Bdellovibrio bacteriovorus: one gene and its partner. The protein of the gene in region 1 interacts with the protein of each later gene in a pairwise test. Links are inferred from orthologs where the notes say so. Each region holds a gene or a part of one and is shown in the gene's direction. Other genes may lie near its edges.

Region 1 (9,687 bases):
ACTGAAACAAAGGATCTAACTTCGGGTACACGTACTGAAGCATGGTCCCGATAGTTTTCCCTTTTAGATCCGAAACCTTTTTCGGCATAGTCTCGGGCCCAAGAATAATTTCTCGTTTTATAAACAAAGTTTTAGAGAAATCCATTTGATCTTGATTACTCGCCCACACCTTACTGGTGTAGCACATCATATCCACTTGGCCCTTCAGCAAATAGCTGTCCAGACGATAACGCGTGATAATGCTAAAGGTGCTGGTTCGCCCCATAGCCTGCGCCAAGGCCGCCGCGTATTCAGCCACGAGTCCTTTTGTTTCGGGGGACTTTTCATCAAAAAGCAAAGGCGGAGCTAGTCCCGCAGGAATTCCGATTCGAACTTCCTGAACATCGAAGGCAAAAGCTTTTGCCGCTGCGAAAAGTATGGATGCAATTATAAATAGGCGCATTTAGTTTGAGCTTGCTGCAAAACAGGGTGTTTATCAAAAGCATACTGCAGCTGGCGTTGAAATATTTCACTGTTCTTTAAGATTCCATTAAGGCTTCGATAAAGACTAGGTTGCACCTAAAGGTCATGATAGAAGCCTCTGAAAATTAAGGAGTCTTTCATGAAAAAGTTGGTTTTCACGGCATTAGTATCTCTTTTTTCAACTACAAGCTTTGCCCAACAATTGGAACTTCCTCTTCAACCTATACAATGCATTTCAGTTCAAGAAGCCGCAGTTGCTTTGAACAACTACCTAACTCCCCTCATTGGCACTGTGCCCTCTGACGACTTCGAGTGGGCTGACGAAGAAGTTACACAAGAAGACGTGACTCGCGCACTTCGCTCATTGAAATGGAATCAAAAAGCCTTCAACTACCAGTCTACGGCAGTGACCGAAGGCTATTGTGCCGCGGGAGCAAGTTGCTGGGGCTATTACGAAATTGATTGCGCAGGAAATGTAACTGCGAACTATGACGGCGAATAGGTCGTCCTCACCCTGAAGTATTTTCAAAAAAGCGTCCGCTAATCTTTGTAAAAGCTCAGAATATTATTGTCTTGTAATGGTCCCCAAGGAATAAACTTGGGGCCATGAAGTTCATTACGATCTTGTTATTGATTCTTTCTTCCCATTCATTCGCGTCTTCTCCAGATTGGTCCGCCGGCGTGGCCATCCCGACAAATGGACGCCACAACATCTATCAATGGCCGGATGAAGATTTTGTCCAAATTAAAAACCGTGGAAAACTCCATACGCAGATCTATCCCGTGACAGTGACTGGGATGCTACCGCCCTATTGGCCGACGGTGCGGTTGATTGAAGAGGATAGTAAGAATCCATTTAAAAAATGGGTGCAGTCCATTCTTCACGGAGTCAGTGGCTTTGATTCTTTTAACGACGTTCTAAAAAACCTTGGCCTGCATCCCTATCCAAAAAAGACGGATGAAGGAGTCTACGCCGTTCCTTATCCAGACAACATCGGCCCTGATGATCTGATGGGTTTGGGACTAATTCAGCGAAATGGAGCTGAAGGATTCACTTTCAGTTGCGCCGCCTGCCACTCGAGCAATCTTTTTGGTAAAACAGTTTTAGGAATGACCAATCGTTTTCCAAAAGCGAATGAGTTTTTCATCAAAGCTAAAAAGTTGATGGCCGTGACAGATCCGTATCTTTTCCAAGCCTATACTGGAGCGACGAACGCCGAGCGCGAATTACTATCTGAGGCGCAAGATCATCTGCGTTTTGTCTCTTTAAAGCAGCCTGTTGCTTTGGGGCTAGATACGTCTTTGGCGCAAGTGGCTTTGTCATTAAATCGTCGATCTAAAGATGCTTATGCAAGCTATAGCGAGTGGTATGCCCGCTTTCCTCGTCATGATGCGATCTTAGATAATAATCCAGCCGATTCGAAGCCCGCTGTGTGGTGGAATTTAAAATACAAAAATCGCTGGCTTTCCGACGGAAGTGTTTTAAGTGGAAATCCTATTTTCACTAATATCATCTGGAATGAGGTAGGCCGTGGTGCAGATCTCGTTCAATTAGAAAAATGGCTTGCAGAAAACAGCGCCGTTATCGAAGAGCTAACAACAGCTGTGTTTTCTTCAGAAGCACCTTTGATTACTGATTTCATTCCTGCAGAGAAAATTGATCTTGGCCGCGCGAAATTGGGAGAACAAATCTTCAATACGAACTGCGCAAAATGCCATGGAAATTACGATAAAGCCTGGAGCCTTGCAGGCTCAGAAAACTTGCCGCTTAAAGAGCAGCTTAAAACGGTGCAAGTTCGCTACAAACAATCCACACCTGTTGTCGATGTGGGAACAGATCCCTATCGTCGTCTGGGGATGAAGTCTTTAGAGCAACTCAATGACCTTGCGATTTCAAAAAAGAACGGCATCGTGATTAAAGCCCAAGAAGGATATGTACCGCCACCGCTTGTAGGTATCTGGGCTCGTTGGCCGTACCTGCATAACAACTCGGTTCCGAACCTTTGTGCTCTTTTGACTCCGTCGGATCGTCGTCCGGTCGCTTACTATTCCGGAGACGCTCTGAATCCTGCCATAGACTTCGATTTAGAGTGCAATGGCTATCCTTTGGGAGATAAAACTCCGAAGTCATGGCAAACGCGTGACCATTATTTTGACACTCGAAAAAAGGGCATGAGTAACAAAGGTCATGACGAGCGCATTTTCCTTAAAGACGGAAAAGAAATTCTGTCTAGTGCGGATAAGCGCAATTTGATCCTTTTCTTGCAAACTCTCTAGTGGTCGCGAATTCCACGGGGTTATCCACATTCAAGGCTGTCGATACTTTCGACAGCTTCAGAATTCTTTTCTGAAAACATTTCGGGGCCCACATGAGCACCTGGCTTATGTTAAAAAGACCTCATGAAAAGAACGTGCATTTTAATTATTAGTGCTATCGTCCTTTGCGCCTTCAACTCATTTGCAAATTCTGAAGAGTCGTTTGCCCGAGGCTTCCTTATTGCTGTCGACACCCGCGATCACAAAGCGTGTGAACAAGCCTTCTTAAGAGTTTCTGGCGCCACCGGCCTGAAAATCTCAAGCTTGTGTGCTCAAGACGGCCGTAATCCTTTTGCCGTGGCGGTGATCACCGTTCCTATTGATGAATTCGAATTTCTTTCTGAAGTCACAAATAAACACGGCTCGAATGCGCGCGCGGCTCGCTCTGACAGGTCCGTGATTATGACTCTGCCGCATGATCGCGACACGGAAACATACTTTCGCATTTCTGCACGCCGCGATCGCATGTCGATCACGGTCTTCCGCGAAAGTGATTTTGGTGCGATGGATGAGCGTCGCGAACGCTTTCTTATCATGTCTTTCGTGATGAAAAATACGGGCTCTCAGGGATTGCAGGATCAGCGCGTGGCTTCTTCCATTGATCGTCGCTTGGTCTACAATCGTGGTGCGACGGAATTAACTCAGTCACAGTACAAATCCATCGCCACCAAAGCCTCGAACATTATTGATGCCATCAATGGTGCCGTTCAAAATATCACTTCGCCGCGTGTTTCCTTAGATGTCTTCGTTCCTCCAGATGCTTGCGATGCCAATCGCTTCTGTCCTAATGAAGATGTTATTCGCCTCGGTTTAAGCGTCGTGATTCGCTTTTAAAATCAAGCAGAGGGCGGGATTATTTCCGCCCAATTTTCGTTTGACTATTTGCAGCAAAAATCCTATTAAAAGCCCCAACTCTGGGAGCTAAGATGAAGAAACTATTAATTTTTATTCTGTTGGCAGCAAGCCCTGCTTTCGCCGGCCGTATTGATGAAATCGTGATCATGACGACTGAAAGCGTGGAAGAGACTTTGGATCTTTGGAACGCTGATAAAACGTATGAAATCACTTATCAGGATTTCACAACGCCGGACCAAGGATTTGACCTTGCGGTGAAAACCAAGCTCAACGTAAAGAATGTCCGCGAGAGCCAAAACCAAGAGTGGACATGTGTCACTCAATTCGTTAAAACTCCTAGGTTCTTTGACGTTTCTAAAACAGATTGTAAATAAACAAGGAGATACCATGGCTATCGAGCAAACATTCTCAATCATCAAGCCAAATGCAATGAAGAAAAACGCTATCGGCGACATCATCAGCATGTTTGAAGCAAACGGCTTGAAAATCGCTGCTGCGAAAATCACTATTCTTTCTAAAGCTAAAGCTGAAGAGTTCTATGCTGAACACAAAGAACGTCCTTTCTTTGGCGAACTAGTTTCTTTCATGACTTCAGGCCCCGTTTGCTTGATGTGTTTGCAAGGCGAAAACGCAGTTTTGAAAAACCGCGAAATCATGGGTGCTACTGATCCTAAAAAAGCTAACGCTGGAACAGTTCGCGCTAAATTCGGCGACAACGTTGGTGAAAACGCAGTTCACGGTTCTGACTCTGCAGCTTCTGCAGCTCGCGAACTTGCTTTGTTCTTCGAAAAACAAGAAATCTGCAACGTTTAATTATTTAAACTGAAATTGCGATTTTAAATGTCTGCAAAATCAAACAAGGGGGGAGCGCAAGCTCCCCTTCTTGGTTCAAAGATCAGATTGAATATTGAAAAGCTTGCCATTGGCGGTGCTGGAGTCGCTCGACACGAGGGCATGGTTGTCTTCGTTCCTCAAGCAGCGCCTAATGAAGAAGTTTTGGCCGAAGTCACTTTGGTCAAAAAGAATTTTGTCGAAGCAAAAATCCTGGAAGTTCTAAATCCGGGAGCATCTCGCCGAACGCCTCCTTGCCCGGTTGCCAACGTTTGTGGTGGCTGTAACTGGCAGCACATCACCGAAGAAGAACAGCTCGCACAAAAAGAGAAATTGGTTTTTGAAACTCTAAAAAAGTTCAATCCCTCTTTGGAATTTGAATATCTGCCAATTCAAAAAAGTCCCCGTTCTTTAAGATATCGCAACCGCATTCAACCAAAGTTCCAACACGGTCGTTTTGGTTTCTTTGCACGAAACTCTCACGATATTGTTGAAATCACCGACTGTCCGATTACTGAAGAGGCCTTGACCGAAAAGTTCGCGGAAGTGAAAGCTTGGGCTCAGCAAAAGAATACCAAAGAACTGCTTCGTCTTGAAATGTACATCTCGGAGGAAGGTCTAGTTCGCCACGGCCTTATCACGGATGAGGACGACGGCATTGGCTTTTCTCAAGTGAATCGCTTTCAGAACGAAGACCTGGTTCGCACCGCCCTAGACTGGGCTGGTGATTATGAATTCAAAAATGTTTTCGATCTTTATGCCGGCGCGGGAAATTTCACATTTCCTTTGGCACAAAAGTATTCGTCTTCCATGATCACCGGAGTGGAGCTAAATCCCAAGCTCGTTGAACGCGCGAAAAGCAAAATCAAAGAAAAACGTATGAAGTACTTCCTTTCCGACGTTGAAAACTACATGCGACGCGCTCAAATCGGGACTGAAGACTTGGTTTTACTGGATCCTCCTCGTGCGGGAGCCAGTGAATACATCATGCGAGCCCTGGCCTCGGCGGCTCCGAAAAGAATCATCTACATCAGCTGTCATCCGGTGTCTTTGGCCCGCGATCTTAACTGGTTCTTTGCTTGGGCGCAGAAGCTAGGAAAATCGGCGAAGTTAGCAAGGGTGCAAACCTTTGAAATGTTCCCTCAGACCGACCATGTTGAGACTATTGCAGAGCTCAGGGTTGACTCTTAGTCTTCAAATGATACCTTTTTAACATGCGTAAATGGATTCTCGCACTGACTCTTTTATCTGCACTTGGATGTGCCAGTCAGGACAAGCAAAAAGCTGATTTGTACTTGCGAATGGGTGCTGCTCAAATGGAAAGCGGTAACTATCCGTATGCGCTTCGCGACCTTCTTAAAGCAGAAGAACTTGATCCTAAAAATGCGGCGACTCAGAACAACTTGGGTCTCGTCTACTTTTTCCGTGAACGTTATGATTTAGCCGAAAAACATTTGCACCAAGCTTTAGAGCTTGAGCCCAAGTACACTGAAGCCCGCAACAATCTTTCTCGCGTCTTAATTGAACAAGGAAAATATGCGGATGCGGAAAAAGAACTTCGCGTTGTTTTAGCAGATCTCACTTACCCGACACCAGAAAAAGCCTACATTAATTTGGGTCTGGCGAAATTCAATCAAAAGGACTTCACTGGTTCGCGCAGTGCTTTCACAAAAGTACTCAACGTAAATCCCGATGACTGCATTGGGAACACTTACTTCGGCCGTACGTTCTTTGAAACTGAAGATTATGCTCGCGCGGCAGAAACTTTGGATCGCGCGATCGGCTTCTGTCAAAAAAGCCTTTATGATGAACCTCACTACTACAGTGCTTTGGCTTACTACCGCCTTGGAGACAAATCCAAATCGGTGGCTCGCTTTGAAGAGCTTATAAAGTATTACCCTACTGGGAAATACCGTGAAAAAGCCAAAGGCATGCTCAGCTTGATTCGAAAGGGACATTAATGAAAAAAACCGGTGAAATTTTAAAGAAAGCCCGTGAGCAAAAAGGCCTGTCTCTGCATGAAATTGGTCTTTCTTTGAAAATCAACAGCAAGGTTTTAAAAGCCATCGAAGAAGGTGATGATTCTCAATTGCCTGCGAAAACTTTCTTGCGCGGTTTCGTACAAAGTTACGCAAATTTCCTGCAACTGGATTCAGACAAGGTTTTGGAAGTGTTCTATGAAGAGATGGGTTCAACAAAACCAAAACCTTATATCCGTGAAGTAGAAACTCCTAAATCTGAAGTTACGGAAACACGTACTAGTTCAAGTGTTACAAGCACTGAGAAACCAGCAGAGACGGATGCCGAAGCCACGGTCACGCCGATTCGTCGTACCGCGCCTGCTTCGTCTGGAAAATCGGATTTAAAATCCCTTCAAGAAAATAAGTCCACGAAGACCATCGCTATTATTGGCGTAGGGGTCGTGCTTATCGGTCTTATTCTTTTCACAAAAAAGATGATCGACAAGTATTCAAAAGAAGCTGAAGTTCCAAGCGGTGAAGTTGCGCAAACAATGGAAGGTGCAACACCGGTAACGGCTGAAACGCCGACAGTGACTGATGTTGATACCAATGGAGATGCAAGTCCCCTGACGAACTTAACGGCAAGCCCAACTCCAGCAGCGCCATCAAGCCAAGCTTCTCCAACACCAACAGCCTCGCCTCTTGTGTCGACGCCAACTCCAACGCCTTCACCAACACCGGTTGCTGCGGCATCACCAACTCCAACAGCGACTCCGAAGGCAAGTCCTACGCCAAGCCCGACGGCTACTCCGGTAGCGACGGCAAGTCCAACACCAAGTCCTTCGCCGACTCCGTCGCCCACACCGAAAGAGACGAATAAACCCGTCGAACTTATCGTAGAAGCTTTGGATACAGTGGAAATTGAGTACTCTGCTCCAAACGGCAAGCCGCAAAAGATCCGTCTATCTGCTGAGCAAGTTCATACTTTTAAAAGCAAAAGTGGCCTTCGCATCAGCTTTTCTAACGGTGGCGCTGTCAACTTGATCCACAATGGAAGAGAAATCGGCATCCCAGGTGATTTGGGTAAGCCCATTAAGTTGAGCTACTAAACTTGAAAGACTTCCGCCGCATTTGGGCTATCAGCCTTATTGTAAAACTGATTCTGGCGGCACTTATTCCGCTAAGTGCCGACGAAGCCTATTACTGGGTTTGGTCACAAAGACTTCAGCTAAGTTATTTCGATCATCCGCCGATGGTCGCTTGGCTATTTTATCTAGGTCAAATTTTTGAACCTTTCATGCACGCCGTTCGTTGGCCCGCCGTGATTTTAGGTCATGGAATGTTGGCGGTTTGGTATTACATCCTGAAAGATCATGTTCCGTTTGAAAAGATCAAGGTGTGGGTTTATCTGGCCTTATTCTCTCCCCTTTTAGGATTTGGATCTTTGATCGTTACGCCCGACTTGCCGGTGATGTTCTTTTGGTCGCTATCGATTTTATTGGCACTCAAAGCACTTCAAGGAAAATCACTGGGAATTTACGCCGCCTTAGGGGCAAGTTTAGGCTTAGGCTTCTGCGCAAAATATCACATCGTTCTCTTTGTACCCTGCCTTTTAGTTTATCTCTTTGCCGAAAGAAAATGGAAAGACGTGCGCATTTCAGGTGTGGTACTTACGGTCATCACGGGTTTAATTTTCTGTGCACCAGTGATTCTTTGGAACGTTCAAAACAACTTCGCCTCTTTTGAATTTCAGTTGAAACACGGCTTAGAAAAAAGCAGCTATAATCCTGAATGGACGCTTTCTTACGTCCTTGGCCAAATACTGATTCTTTTCCCGTTAGTATTCTGGGCGGCTTTGCGTTCAAAAGTTCCTGCAAGTTTGCGTTGGCTTTATTACTTCGGTTGGGGACCTCTTTTGTTCTTCTTTCTGACTTCTTTCCGCGCCCTTGTGGAAGCCAATTGGCCGATCATCGGTTATCCTGCGGTTTTAGGCCTAGCCTTGTTTCACGAAAAAATTCAGAAGTGGCTTAAGTATTATGTCATTTTTTGGGGAAGCATTATCGCTATTGTGCTTGCAACACTTTTTACACCCACACTTCGCAAGATGAATGATAAAGTTAACGAACCTTATGAGTTTCAAGAACTCAGTGCCGTGGCTCGCGAATACAGCCCGCTGTACGCAAGCTCCTATCAAATGGCGGCTTCATTATGGTATTTCAGCAAAGTTCCAACATTTAAATTAAAAGACATCAGTCGTTTTGATTTTTTTGACACTCTTCCTGAAGCGCAACCCACATCAGGCAGATTTTATTTAGTGAAGCGCGAGAGAAATGGTTTACCTTCTTGGATTTCCGAACAACAATGGCAGATGAAAGAGATTAAAAAGATATCTCCAGATTTTGTCTTGTTGGAATTCACAAAATGATCAAACTCTTTGGTGCTTTTTCATTCTTGCTTGTTACTTACTTCCTTTACGGATTTTATATAAATCAGTACGAAGTTTCCGTCGTGCCCCAACAGATCACGCGTGAGCACGCCAAGAATTTAAATGACTACAAAGGCGTGATGAATGTTCACACAGATTTAAGCAGTGGTTCAGCCCCGGCAAGTTTCGTTATCGCCTCTGCAAAATTAGCGAACTTGGATTTTTTGATGTTCACCGACTTGAACATCTTCAATATGCCGACGACGTTTGAATCCTATCACGGAAATCTTTTGGTTTTTTCTGCTGGTAAGTACAGTTATCTTGATTCTCGTTTAATTTATTATTCGTTAAATCAAGAAAGCATCGGAAGTAATTTGGGCGAAGCTCAAGTAAAACTTGCCGATCTGCTTTCGCAAAAAACGGGCGCCAGCAAAGAATCATTAACGATTCTCACTCATCCCTACAAAGCCGGCTATTCTTGGAGTGGTGAAATTCCCGAAGGCCTTGATGGTTTTGAACTTCTAAATATGAAGAGCTTGGTGAATCGTGCCTGGGAAGAATCAAAAATTTCCACGATCTGGAGTTTATTGATCTATCCATTTAATCCACGCTTGTCATTCCTTCGGCTTTACACTGAGCCCACAGATGAAATCGCGTTGTTAGATAAAATGAGTCAGCAACGTCGCATTATCGTCTATGGCGGAACCGAAGCTTCAGCCCGAGTTATTCCACTCGCGAATTATTTCATTCGCTTTCCTAGCTACAAGCGCTCTTTTGAATTTATGAGCAATCACGTTTTAATGAAGTCGGAGCTCACCGGTAGCTTCAACAGTGATC
Region 2 (9,616 bases), 300 kb from region 1 along the record:
AGAATAGGTGCATCGACATCTAAAACGCCCAGAAGTTTTCCGTCGTGAATAACCGGAATCACAATTTCTGATTTTGAAGCGGCATCACAGACGATGTGACCGGGAAATTCATCCACGTTCGCCACAAGCTGAGTTTGCAACGTTTTCGCAGCAGTACCGCAGACACCTTTTCCTAAAGCAATCCTTGTACAAGCAGGCAGACCTTGAAACGAGCTTAGCAGCAATTCGTTATTGTGAAGAAGATAGAAGCCAACCCAATTAATATCAGGAAGATGCTGTCTTAAAAGAGCTGAGATATTCGCTAAATTTACAAACCATTCTTTTTCAAGAATGCCAGAAGCTTCCGACTGAAGTTCTTTGTAGAATTTGGATTTATCTTGATAGCTGATTTGAGCGTGTGTGCTTTGCATTTTGCTTAGATATCACAAAAAGCAAAATGCGGGGGAAAATCTTTAAGAAAAACTTGGTCATCCCTGACGCAAGCTTAGATATGAACTATTGGAATTTACGGATAAGGCCCACGACGATACCGCGGATTTCGACTTCTTCAGGTGAATACCACATAGATTTCATTGTGGAGTTTGAAGGACGAAGTTCTACTAGTTTTTCGCTAGAACCGCTGTCGGGACGCGCGCGCACATAGATGCGTTTAACCGTGGCTTCATTTTCTACCGTAGCCACAACAATATCGCCGTTAGAGGCCGAATCCTGTTTTTGAACTAAAATAATATCTTCATCAAAGATGCCATCTTCAATCATCGAGTCGCCTTGCACTTTCAATGCAAAGGATTTGGAAGGATTGCGAATCATAGAAGGGGGAACATCGACAAATTCGTCATGTTTGATGGCTTCAATCGGCTGACCTGCGGCCACTTTCCCAAGAAGGGGAAGGGACAGGACCTCATCACGTGCCTGGAGGAGCTGTGAGCGGTGAGATCCTGTCGTCGTCGAGACTTTTTTCGATTGAAGATGTTCCTGCACAGCACTGGCTGAGTGGAGCACCTGGATCGCTCGCTTTTGACCCAATGGATTTTCGATGTATCCCTTGCTCGTCAATTGCTTCAAATAATTCTGAACAGAATTAAACGAAGCCAAGCCGAAGTGATCCTTAATTTCTTGATATGACGGAGAAACTCCTGAACTTAAGATATGGCTCTCGATAAACTCGAGAACGGATTTTTCTTTCGGTGTCAGTGGGGGGAGGGGCAATTTCTTTGTCATAACTTACATATGAACTTACAGTGTAAATAATATGTAAGTCAATAAGCTTTTTAAAAATATTTTCTGAGGTCTAGAAGCGCCGCAATGGACGCGAAATTAAGAGTGGGTAAGCCGTTCAGGTTTCGCGAGTCAGTGTGATTTCTCGGTGATAAAAAGGGGGCTCAACCAAAAATCACTACAGGAGTTTCACATGAAATCATGGCTTAAAGTGGCAGCGCCCGTCGTTCTTGTCGTTTCCTCCGTGGCCGTTGCCAGCGTTATTAACAAAGAAGAAGTAAATAAGAAGGTGGCGGCGATTGCTGCGGCTTACAACAATGAGTCGACAAAGCTCGATGTAGCATTCACTGAACTTCGTGTCGACGCCGTTCGCACGTTGGATTTCGCTTTGAAAGCGTCGGCGTATAAAAAAGGCCCAGCGAATGAATTGTACCTCCAGTTGAACAATGCTTCTTATCACTATGGTGATGGCAGTGCTCCGCGCGTTGCCGGAGATCTGGCTGTGAAGTTTGATTTGGTGAAAGCTTTCGGTCAGTCGATCTTGAATGAGTTCGGCGGCCAGCTTGAGGACTTAGTGAAGTCACTTGTTGGTGATTACGGCCAAAAATATGGGGACGCCATCACTGTACAAGTCGTGATGGACGAACTGCAAAAGGATGCAGAAGGAAATATCATCTCTGCAAAACTTCATTTGCAAGCTTCCGTGGATTTTCAAAAGCTTCCTGCAAATTTGAAAATCGAAGATGTCGAGTTTAAGTCTTTACAAGCACGTTTGGGTGCGGACCGTACGGGTCTTAGCGGCAGCATCGAAGTTCTTATCAATCCGGCTTTCAAAGGTTTCAATGCCGATCAGCCAGGTTTGAAAGATTTTATCGAAAAGCTTCTAGCTGATGATAAAGACACTTTAGAATCCGTCGCTCGCAATATGCAAATGGTGGATGATATCGCTACGTATTTGGTGACTCACACTCCAGAAGAGCAAAAACCTGCTCCGACACCAGAGCCACAACCTTAATTTTCGTTCGACAAAAAAGCCCTTCGCAAGAGGGGCTTTTGGTATCTGAAACTCATTCACCTCACAGAAGATCCTGTCGAACTTCTCGACACCCACGCCGCACAATGTGTCTCTCATTGCTTTTTTACTGACTGGGTACCGAATAGAACCGTGCTCAGCCGGAACAGAACTTGCGATACCTTCAATTGATATAATTTGAGGTGTTCATATGTTTAGAAAGCACATGTTGTTAATGTCGTCGCTTTTTGTAGGTTTAAATGCCTTCGCTGCCGGTGAAGTTCACGAGCAAACAAAGTTTGCGGCAGAGATGGAGCGTGTGTCGGGCGTGTATAACCAGATCATCCAAGACATTTCAAAAAGTAAAAGTGGAAATGAATTTGATGAGCACTTCCATAAACTCCGTGCTTTCATTGTGAATCCTGGAAATGACAAGTTTTCTAATCTAGCTCTGTGTGTTCAGCTGAAGTCATTGCCGATGGGTGAGCTTGAATACGTTCAGTCTATTATTGAATCTGACGACGCTGCCATTGCTCTTAAAGATTGCAGCGGCGATCTGCAACGCAAAATCATGATCGCGAACCTTACTAAAAAAGCGTCTTTGAATTTGGATGCAGACATCCAAAAGATCCGCCGCATTCCTTTTGAAGAGCGCACAGTTCCTAATATTGATTATCTTTCAATGCAGGGTTTGAACGACAAAGAAGTCATGCTGACATTTGACGACGGTCCTACACAAAGAACAACGGTACCTATTCTTGAGGCTCTTAAAAAAGCAGGCGTCAAGGCGGCCTTCTTTTCTACCGGTCGTCAGGCACTACAGAATAAAGCATTAACACAAAGAATTTTGGCAGAAGGTCATATCTTGGGCTCTCACTCGTTCTATCACACGCTGATGATGGGCCGTGAGGTGAACCGCGGTAAAATGTCTTATGATTACTTCCTTTCAGAGATGATCGGCGGTCACGTGGGCGTATTTTCTTCTGCGGGATATATTGACCCTTACTTCCGCTTTCCAAATGGTTGCATGAACAAAAACATGCGTCGTAACGCGACAGAGTTGGGTTTAAAAATCTTCGGTTGGAGCATCGACAGCTTTGACTGGCAGTATGGAGTTTCCAAATACAAAAATGATGAAGAGCGCCGTCAGTTGATCCTCCAAAGTTTCTTGAAGGCTCTTAGAGGCAGCAAAAACCGTGGTATCGTTCTTATGCACGATGTGTTTAAGCAATCTGCAGAAGCTCTTCCTTTGATTTTGAATTACTTAGCTGACAACGGTTACAAAGTGGTTCTTTTGAAGCCTGAACATCGTGATACGCAAGACCGCTCGAATTTAGCGGTGGTCTCTCAGGCGGTGCAGTTTATGAATACTTACAACATTAAGGTGACGGATTTGAAACCGCGCGCGGATCAAAACGGAGAGCCGGTAAAACCTCTAGGTTATGAGCCCGACAGATTCCGTTATCGTGATATGTTCCCTCAATTGAGCTATCAGAATTCTCCGATTGATCCGCTCACAACGGCTTGCGAGAAATAGTCTTAGCGAGACAGCTCGGCTACACAGTGGTTCAAACTGTCTTGAGCATAACGGGAAAGGGTGAAGACGCTTTTTCCCGTCGTTCTTTCTACTTCTTCAGTATATAAATCTGAGACATCCGCGATTCTTTCGATCATGCAGCCAGCTTGGCGTTCTGCCACGTGCAGGCGCACTAGGCACATGCGGTTGCGTAATGAGCAGCGAATGCCTTCTGCATGCGTTTGCGCAGGGCTAGCGTCGTTAATAGCTTCAATCAGGGCTTTTTCTTCTTGCGGAGATACAAAAGCAAATGCTGGGGAGCTAAAAAGAACGGAGATTGTTGAGAGAGTTAAAACGAACTTAATCATAGAAGCCTCCTTGTTCTGAATCATGCTTCATGATTCGTTCTACAAGGGACTCTATGATTAGTAAAAGGCATAGAAAGAATTCAGATATTCAAGAAATGAATACTATTCCTTTTGGGGGCATTCCTTTTTCTCGACGCAAGTCTGTTTCTTAATAGTCGCTACAGTAGGCTTAGCTTCAGACGCTACCTGACGCGACACCTTCACTTGAGGTGTGGTATTTTTCGCATAGCTCACCGGGGCCATGGAGCAGTTTTGATAAAACAGTATCACGATGGGATTAATCACCAACATCGCTACAAAACTAAAACCGCCACGATTCACCATACAACCTCCGACCTGAGTCTAATTCGTCACACCCTTTACATTACGGACGAAAGGCACTAAGACTTTAGTCAATTTATAAGGATTCTCAGCTTGATTCAAAAAAAGCCACTTTCTCATCTTGAGAGATTTCAAAGTTCGGAGATAATAGGGAAGTGATGACAAAAATGATGAAGACAATCTTATTTGGTCTGATGTTTATGTCAGCTGTTGGCGCTCAAGCAGACTTTTCTAATATCCAACAAGACTGCATCAATGATCTAAAAAAATTCCCCGGAGCGTGGGATGACAAACTTCTTACGAAGGCTTGTGAAAAAGTCAAAGTAGAAGCCCTTTGCGTGAGCGCGGAAGGTCGTCCTATTTACCATTACGACAAACCCTCTTCCACACCAGGCGCTAAAAAAGTATTGGTGTTCAGCTTAATCCACGGAGATGAAACACCGGCAGGCACTGTCGGCCGTTATTGGATGGAGCGTTTGGAAGGCATTGATCCGCGCAACTCTTGGCGGGTGATTCCTGTCGTCAATCCCGATGGTGTGAAATACAAAACTCGTACGAATGCGAACAAGATCGATATCAACCGCAACTTTCCCACAAAAGATTGGGATGTAGGTGCAATCGAAAATTGGAAGCGCACGACGAAGTCAAATCCGCGCCGATTCCCAGGTGAAGTAGCTGCAAGTGAGCCCGAAACGAAGTGTGCTTTGCATCACTTGGAAGACTTCCAACCGGATTTCATCGTTTCTGTGCATACGCCGCTAAAGGTTTTGGATTTTGACGGTCCCAAGGTTTCCCCTCCGCCCAAGTTTGATTATTTGCCGTGGAAATCTTTAGGCAACTATCCTGGAAGTTTAGGTCGTTACATGTGGCTTGAAAGACAGACACCTGTTTTGACAATGGAGTTGAAAGAAAGTCTTCCGCCAAATCTTTCTCCGTTTGAAAAGTTGCAAGATATTATCGGCAGCTTAGTGAAGTTGGAAAATGGAAAGACGAAAGCCAATACGGCTGAATCGAAATCGCCGACGAGTTTTCTTCCCGTCGCGCTAGAACACTGATCCCTAAAAATGGAAACGAGGCTTAATCTAATGACTAAGTCTCGTCTCGTACAATCTCTTAGAACTTAAATAACCAATCAATGGTATCTTTTATTCTCAAGAGATCGTTTCATGCTCAGTATAGCTCTGTAGTAAAGAAACGGAATCCTCCAGTGCCAATAAGCACGAATGTCGCCGTCTTTTTCCGGTCTTTAGGAGTAAGAAAAAAGTTTTTTCAGAGCTTTATCTACATCCTCGGTCATCGGAACCTTGAGACAACTCAGATTCTCTTGCAGTTGTTCGATGCTGGTCGCACCCAAAATCACGCTTGTCATTCCAGGCTGGTTCAATAACCACGCAAGAGCGAGTTGCCCGCGTGTGCATTCCAACTCATCCGCCAGCGCCTTCATATTTCGCACGCGTTCTAAGTTTTGTTCAGTATAAAAAGTTTCTCTAAGCCAATCGATGCGAGATAAACGGCCTTCGCTGATTCCATTGTCATATTTTCCAGTTAACATTCCCGAAGCTAAAGGGGACCACGTCACTAAGCCCATGCCGTGTTCCTGAGCTTTCGGGCGAACATTGTCTTCAAATTTTTCGCGGGCAAGCAGGCTGTATTGAGGTTGTTCAATTTGCGGGCGGTAGTAACCACCTTGATCGCAGACATCCATCGCTTCTTGAATTTGTTCGGCGGTCCATTCACTCGTTCCCCAGTACAAAATTTTTCCGTGATGAATCAGATCATCCATGATGCGAACTGTTTCTTCCACGGGAGTTTCGGGATCATAGCGATGGCAGAAATAAATATCCAAATAATCGGTACCGATACGTTGCAGACTTTTATTGACGGATTCTAAGATGTGCTTGCGTGAAAGGCCGCGATCATTGATGTCATCACTCATCGGCCAGAAAACTTTAGAAGAGATCACAAGTTCGTGACGAGGGAAGTCTTTAAGGGCTCCACCCATGATGCGTTCGGATTCACCTTTGGCATAAATATCGGCGATATCAAAAAAATTAATCCCGGCTTCATAAGCCAGGCGAAGAATGCTGCGTACGGAAGTGAAATCTTTCACGGTGCCCCCGAACGTCGTCCAGCCTCCCAAAGAAAGCGAACTCAGTTTCAGACCGCAACGACCCGCATTGCGGTAGGGCATAGTAGGATTGAACATAGGGCCTCCTTCACGGAAGCCCTATTATCTTAATGAAGAACGGGGTGTTGCAAGTAGTGATTGATCTCGACAATTCTGTCTTGTTGGCTAATGACAGAATCTTGGATAGCAACCAACTCTTTCAGTAAAGAATCTTTGGCTAACTTAATAGCTTGGAAGATATCTTCGTGAACTCCTTCGGCTTCAACGCTCGTGTCACCCTCGCGCAACACGATCGCAATGCGATAGAGTTTTTTGAGACCTTCAGGGGTAAAGTCTTTGCCTTCTGTTTCATACTGAATCGCTAGTTTTTTCGGATCCCGTGCAACCACTGCGACGATTGTCTGAGGTGTCACGAAGGGTTCGAACTCCACGATCTGTTGATAGATGAAGGACTTAACCTCTGGATTCTGCTCGATAAGTTGTATTGTGGGGTTGAGAAGGGTCGTCATAGGCGGCCTCCTTTTCCTCTACTCATAGTGTAACAATGTGGTCGAAATTTGTCTGGTCAAGTTGGGCAGGAATCAAAAAATAAATTGAAAACCAATAAGATTGATTTAGAATCCGGGACCTAGACCTTTGTCATGTATCAAGGTGAGATGGAAAATTCAAAAAGTGAAATTAAGTTAGATTCGAGCTGGAAACGGCGACTGCAGAGCGAATTCGACAGTGAGCGAATGAAAACTCTGCGCGAGTTTCTTGTGCAAGAATACAAAAAGGGTAAGACCATCTATCCGCGTGGTGAAGAATGGTTTGCCGCCATGAACCTTACGCCATTTGACAAAGTGAAAGTCGTGATCGTCGGTCAAGATCCTTATCATGGACCGGGTCAAGCGCATGGTTTGTGCTTTTCAGTTCGTGAAGGAGTTCGTTTTCCGCCGTCTTTGCAAAATATTTTTAAAGAACTGAATTCCGATCTGGGTTTGCAAATTCCCAAATCCGGCTGCTTAACAAAGTGGGCGGAGCAAGGTGTGCTATTGTTGAACGCTGTTTTGACCGTCGAAGATGGTAAAGCGGCGGCTCATCAAAAAAAAGGTTGGGAAGAATTCACAGATAAGATTATTCACTTACTCAATGAAGAGCGCGAACACTTGGTCTTCATTCTTTGGGGCTCGTATGCTCAAAAGAAAGCGGCCTTTGTTGATCGTAAAAAGCATTTAGTGATTGAAGCTGTTCACCCGTCACCACTTTCAGCGCATCGTGGCTTTTTCGGAACCAAACCTTTTTCAAAAACCAACGCTTATCTTCGCTCTCACGGTATTCCTGAAATTGACTGGAGTCTTTAAGCAGAAAGGCTGTCATGGAATTTGGAAAGCTGCCTTCCGTTGACGGTGTAAACTGGGACCTTCCCGCAGATGATCCTCTGACAGCAGGCTATCTGCAAAAATTCAAGTCTTCTTCAGTCGCGAAATATTATATTGGGACCCCCGCATGGGGTCATAAAGAATGGATCGGGAAGATTTACCCCGAAAAAACAAAAGCCGCTGATTTTCTTTCTTACTATTCGCGCAACTTCAACACGATCGAACTCAACACATCTCACTATCGCATACCGACAGCCGAGCAAACACAAAAGTGGATCGCGCAAGTGGGTTCGGATTTTCTTTTTTGTCCGAAACTCTTTCAAGGCATTTCGCATTCTGAGCAGGGGATGTTGGATAAAAAACTTCTTGCCGAGTGGTTTGATTTTCTGAAAAACCTTGGGGCTCATCGCGGCCCTTGCTTTGCGCAGTTTCCTCCGCACTTTGATTACAGGAAAAAATCTTCGTTGTTTTATTTTCTTCAGCAGTGGCCGGAAGAATTTGAACTGGCCCTCGAGTTTCGTCATCCCAGTTGGTTTCAAAACGGATGCATTCTTCCGGCGTTGACCAAGTACTTACAGTCGCGAGGTATTGGTTTGGTGATTACCGATGTGGCGGGAAGAAGGGACGTTCTGCATACCTCCTTGAGTGCGCCTTTCACAATGCTGCGGTTTATTGGGAATGACCTTCACCCTTCGGATCGTCAGCGTTCAGAAGACTGGGCGGCGCGGTTGAGCTCGTGGTCTCAACAAGGATTACAAAAGGTTTTCTTTTTAGTGCATGAGCCGGATGATGTTTTGGCTCCCGAGATGGCACAAATTGTAATCCAGCAATTGAATGAAGAGGCGGATGCTCAATTAAATCCCTTACAATGGTGCGCAGCGACCTTGCTGTAATGAATCTCAGAATGCGACAGACTCCTGGACTGTAGGCTTGCTTTAGATCGCCGATAAGATAAGGCGACAAAAAGGAGTGACTCATGAAGTGGATTTTAATCGCAGCCTTGATAGCCACAGCGACAATCAGTGTAAATCCCGCTTTTGCTCGTTCTGCGGCTCGTGGACCGGCGAATGCTGAGGAGCATCGTTCTTTGGAAGACACCATCAAGAAGATTCGTGAGGATGACGAGGGGATCGTCGTGCTTTTTACGAAAAATCCGGGATCGTATTATCTGCGCCGAGACGTGGAAAACTTTGATGGCCTTCGTAAGAAATTAGAAGAGGCCTTTAAAGCGAAGAAGCCTGTAAGCGTCACGTTTGATGCTGTTCAGCTCAATATTCTTGAAGTGAAATAAGTCCCTGTATAAACTGGTCTTCGCCCAAGGAGACCAGTTTATGAAACACATTCTTCTCTCTACTATTCTTTGTTTTTCTCTTTCCGCTTTCGCGACGACCAAAGAAGAAGTTCAACAAAAAACCAGTGATGCGGCGGCCGCAGCGGTGGATTACTCTAAAGAACAAAAAGAGCAATTCCAAAAAGACATGGATGCTAAGCTTGCTGAATTGAAGCAAGAGATCACGGCTTTAAAAAAATCCGCTTCAGAAAAAACCGGCGATGCAAAAAAAGAAATGAAAGAACAGATCAAAGCTTTGGAAGCTCAGCAAGACGAGCTTAAAAAAGATTTGGCAAAGCTTAAGAAAAGTTCCGGTAAAGCATGGACCGAAATGAAAACGGGTATGAGCAAAGCCTGGGATG

What was found.
Region 2: the proteins of ndk (region 1) and ung interact in binary tests that used the Escherichia coli proteins (3 or more experiments, as listed by UniProt). The link is inferred for Bdellovibrio bacteriovorus from one-to-one orthologs.

Annotation. Positions count from the first base shown.
Region 1 is NZ_LUKF01000001.1:463,281-472,967, forward strand. What follows is about bases 2,932-5,733. They hold ndk (nucleoside-diphosphate kinase), read left to right. Parts: upstream 2,932-4,020; coding sequence 4,021-4,446; downstream 4,447-5,733. Other genes in these bases: AZI85_RS02335 (hypothetical protein), read left to right, coding at 2,932-3,612; AZI85_RS02340 (hypothetical protein), read left to right, coding at 3,705-4,007; AZI85_RS02350 (class I SAM-dependent RNA methyltransferase), read left to right, coding at 4,474-5,655; AZI85_RS02355 (tetratricopeptide repeat protein), read left to right, coding at 5,679-5,733. Outside these bases: AZI85_RS02320 (substrate-binding periplasmic protein), read right to left, coding at 1-442; AZI85_RS02325 (hypothetical protein), read left to right, coding at 602-964; AZI85_RS02330 (hypothetical protein), read left to right, coding at 1,069-2,739; more of AZI85_RS02335, read left to right, coding at 2,863-2,931; more of AZI85_RS02355, read left to right, coding at 5,734-6,425; AZI85_RS02360 (helix-turn-helix domain-containing protein), read left to right, coding at 6,425-7,534; AZI85_RS02365 (ArnT family glycosyltransferase), read left to right, coding at 7,537-8,850; AZI85_RS02370 (hypothetical protein), read left to right, coding at 8,847-9,687. UniProt on the Escherichia coli protein: Major role in the synthesis of nucleoside triphosphates other than ATP. The ATP gamma phosphate is transferred to the NDP beta phosphate via a ping-pong mechanism, using a phosphorylated active-site intermediate.
Region 2 is NZ_LUKF01000001.1:166,032-175,647, reverse strand. What follows is about bases 6,332-9,062. They hold ung (uracil-DNA glycosylase), read left to right. Parts: upstream 6,332-7,219; coding sequence 7,220-7,906; downstream 7,907-9,062. Other genes in these bases: AZI85_RS00760 (hypothetical protein), read left to right, coding at 8,901-9,062; AZI85_RS00765 (DUF72 domain-containing protein), read left to right, coding at 7,921-8,817; AZI85_RS00775 (hypothetical protein), read right to left, coding at 6,671-7,072; AZI85_RS00780 (aldo/keto reductase family protein), read right to left, coding at 6,332-6,641. Outside these bases: AZI85_RS00815 (GAF domain-containing protein), read right to left, coding at 1-410; transcriptional repressor LexA, read right to left, coding at 496-1,221; AZI85_RS00805 (hypothetical protein), read left to right, coding at 1,412-2,233; AZI85_RS00800 (polysaccharide deacetylase family protein), read left to right, coding at 2,442-3,767; AZI85_RS00795 (hypothetical protein), read right to left, coding at 3,770-4,114; AZI85_RS00790 (hypothetical protein), read right to left, coding at 4,217-4,438; AZI85_RS00785 (M14 family zinc carboxypeptidase), read left to right, coding at 4,603-5,490; more of AZI85_RS00780, read right to left, coding at 5,682-6,331; more of AZI85_RS00760, read left to right, coding at 9,063-9,215; AZI85_RS00755 (hypothetical protein), read left to right, coding at 9,256-9,616. UniProt on the Escherichia coli protein: Excises uracil residues from the DNA which can arise as a result of misincorporation of dUMP residues by DNA polymerase or due to deamination of cytosine.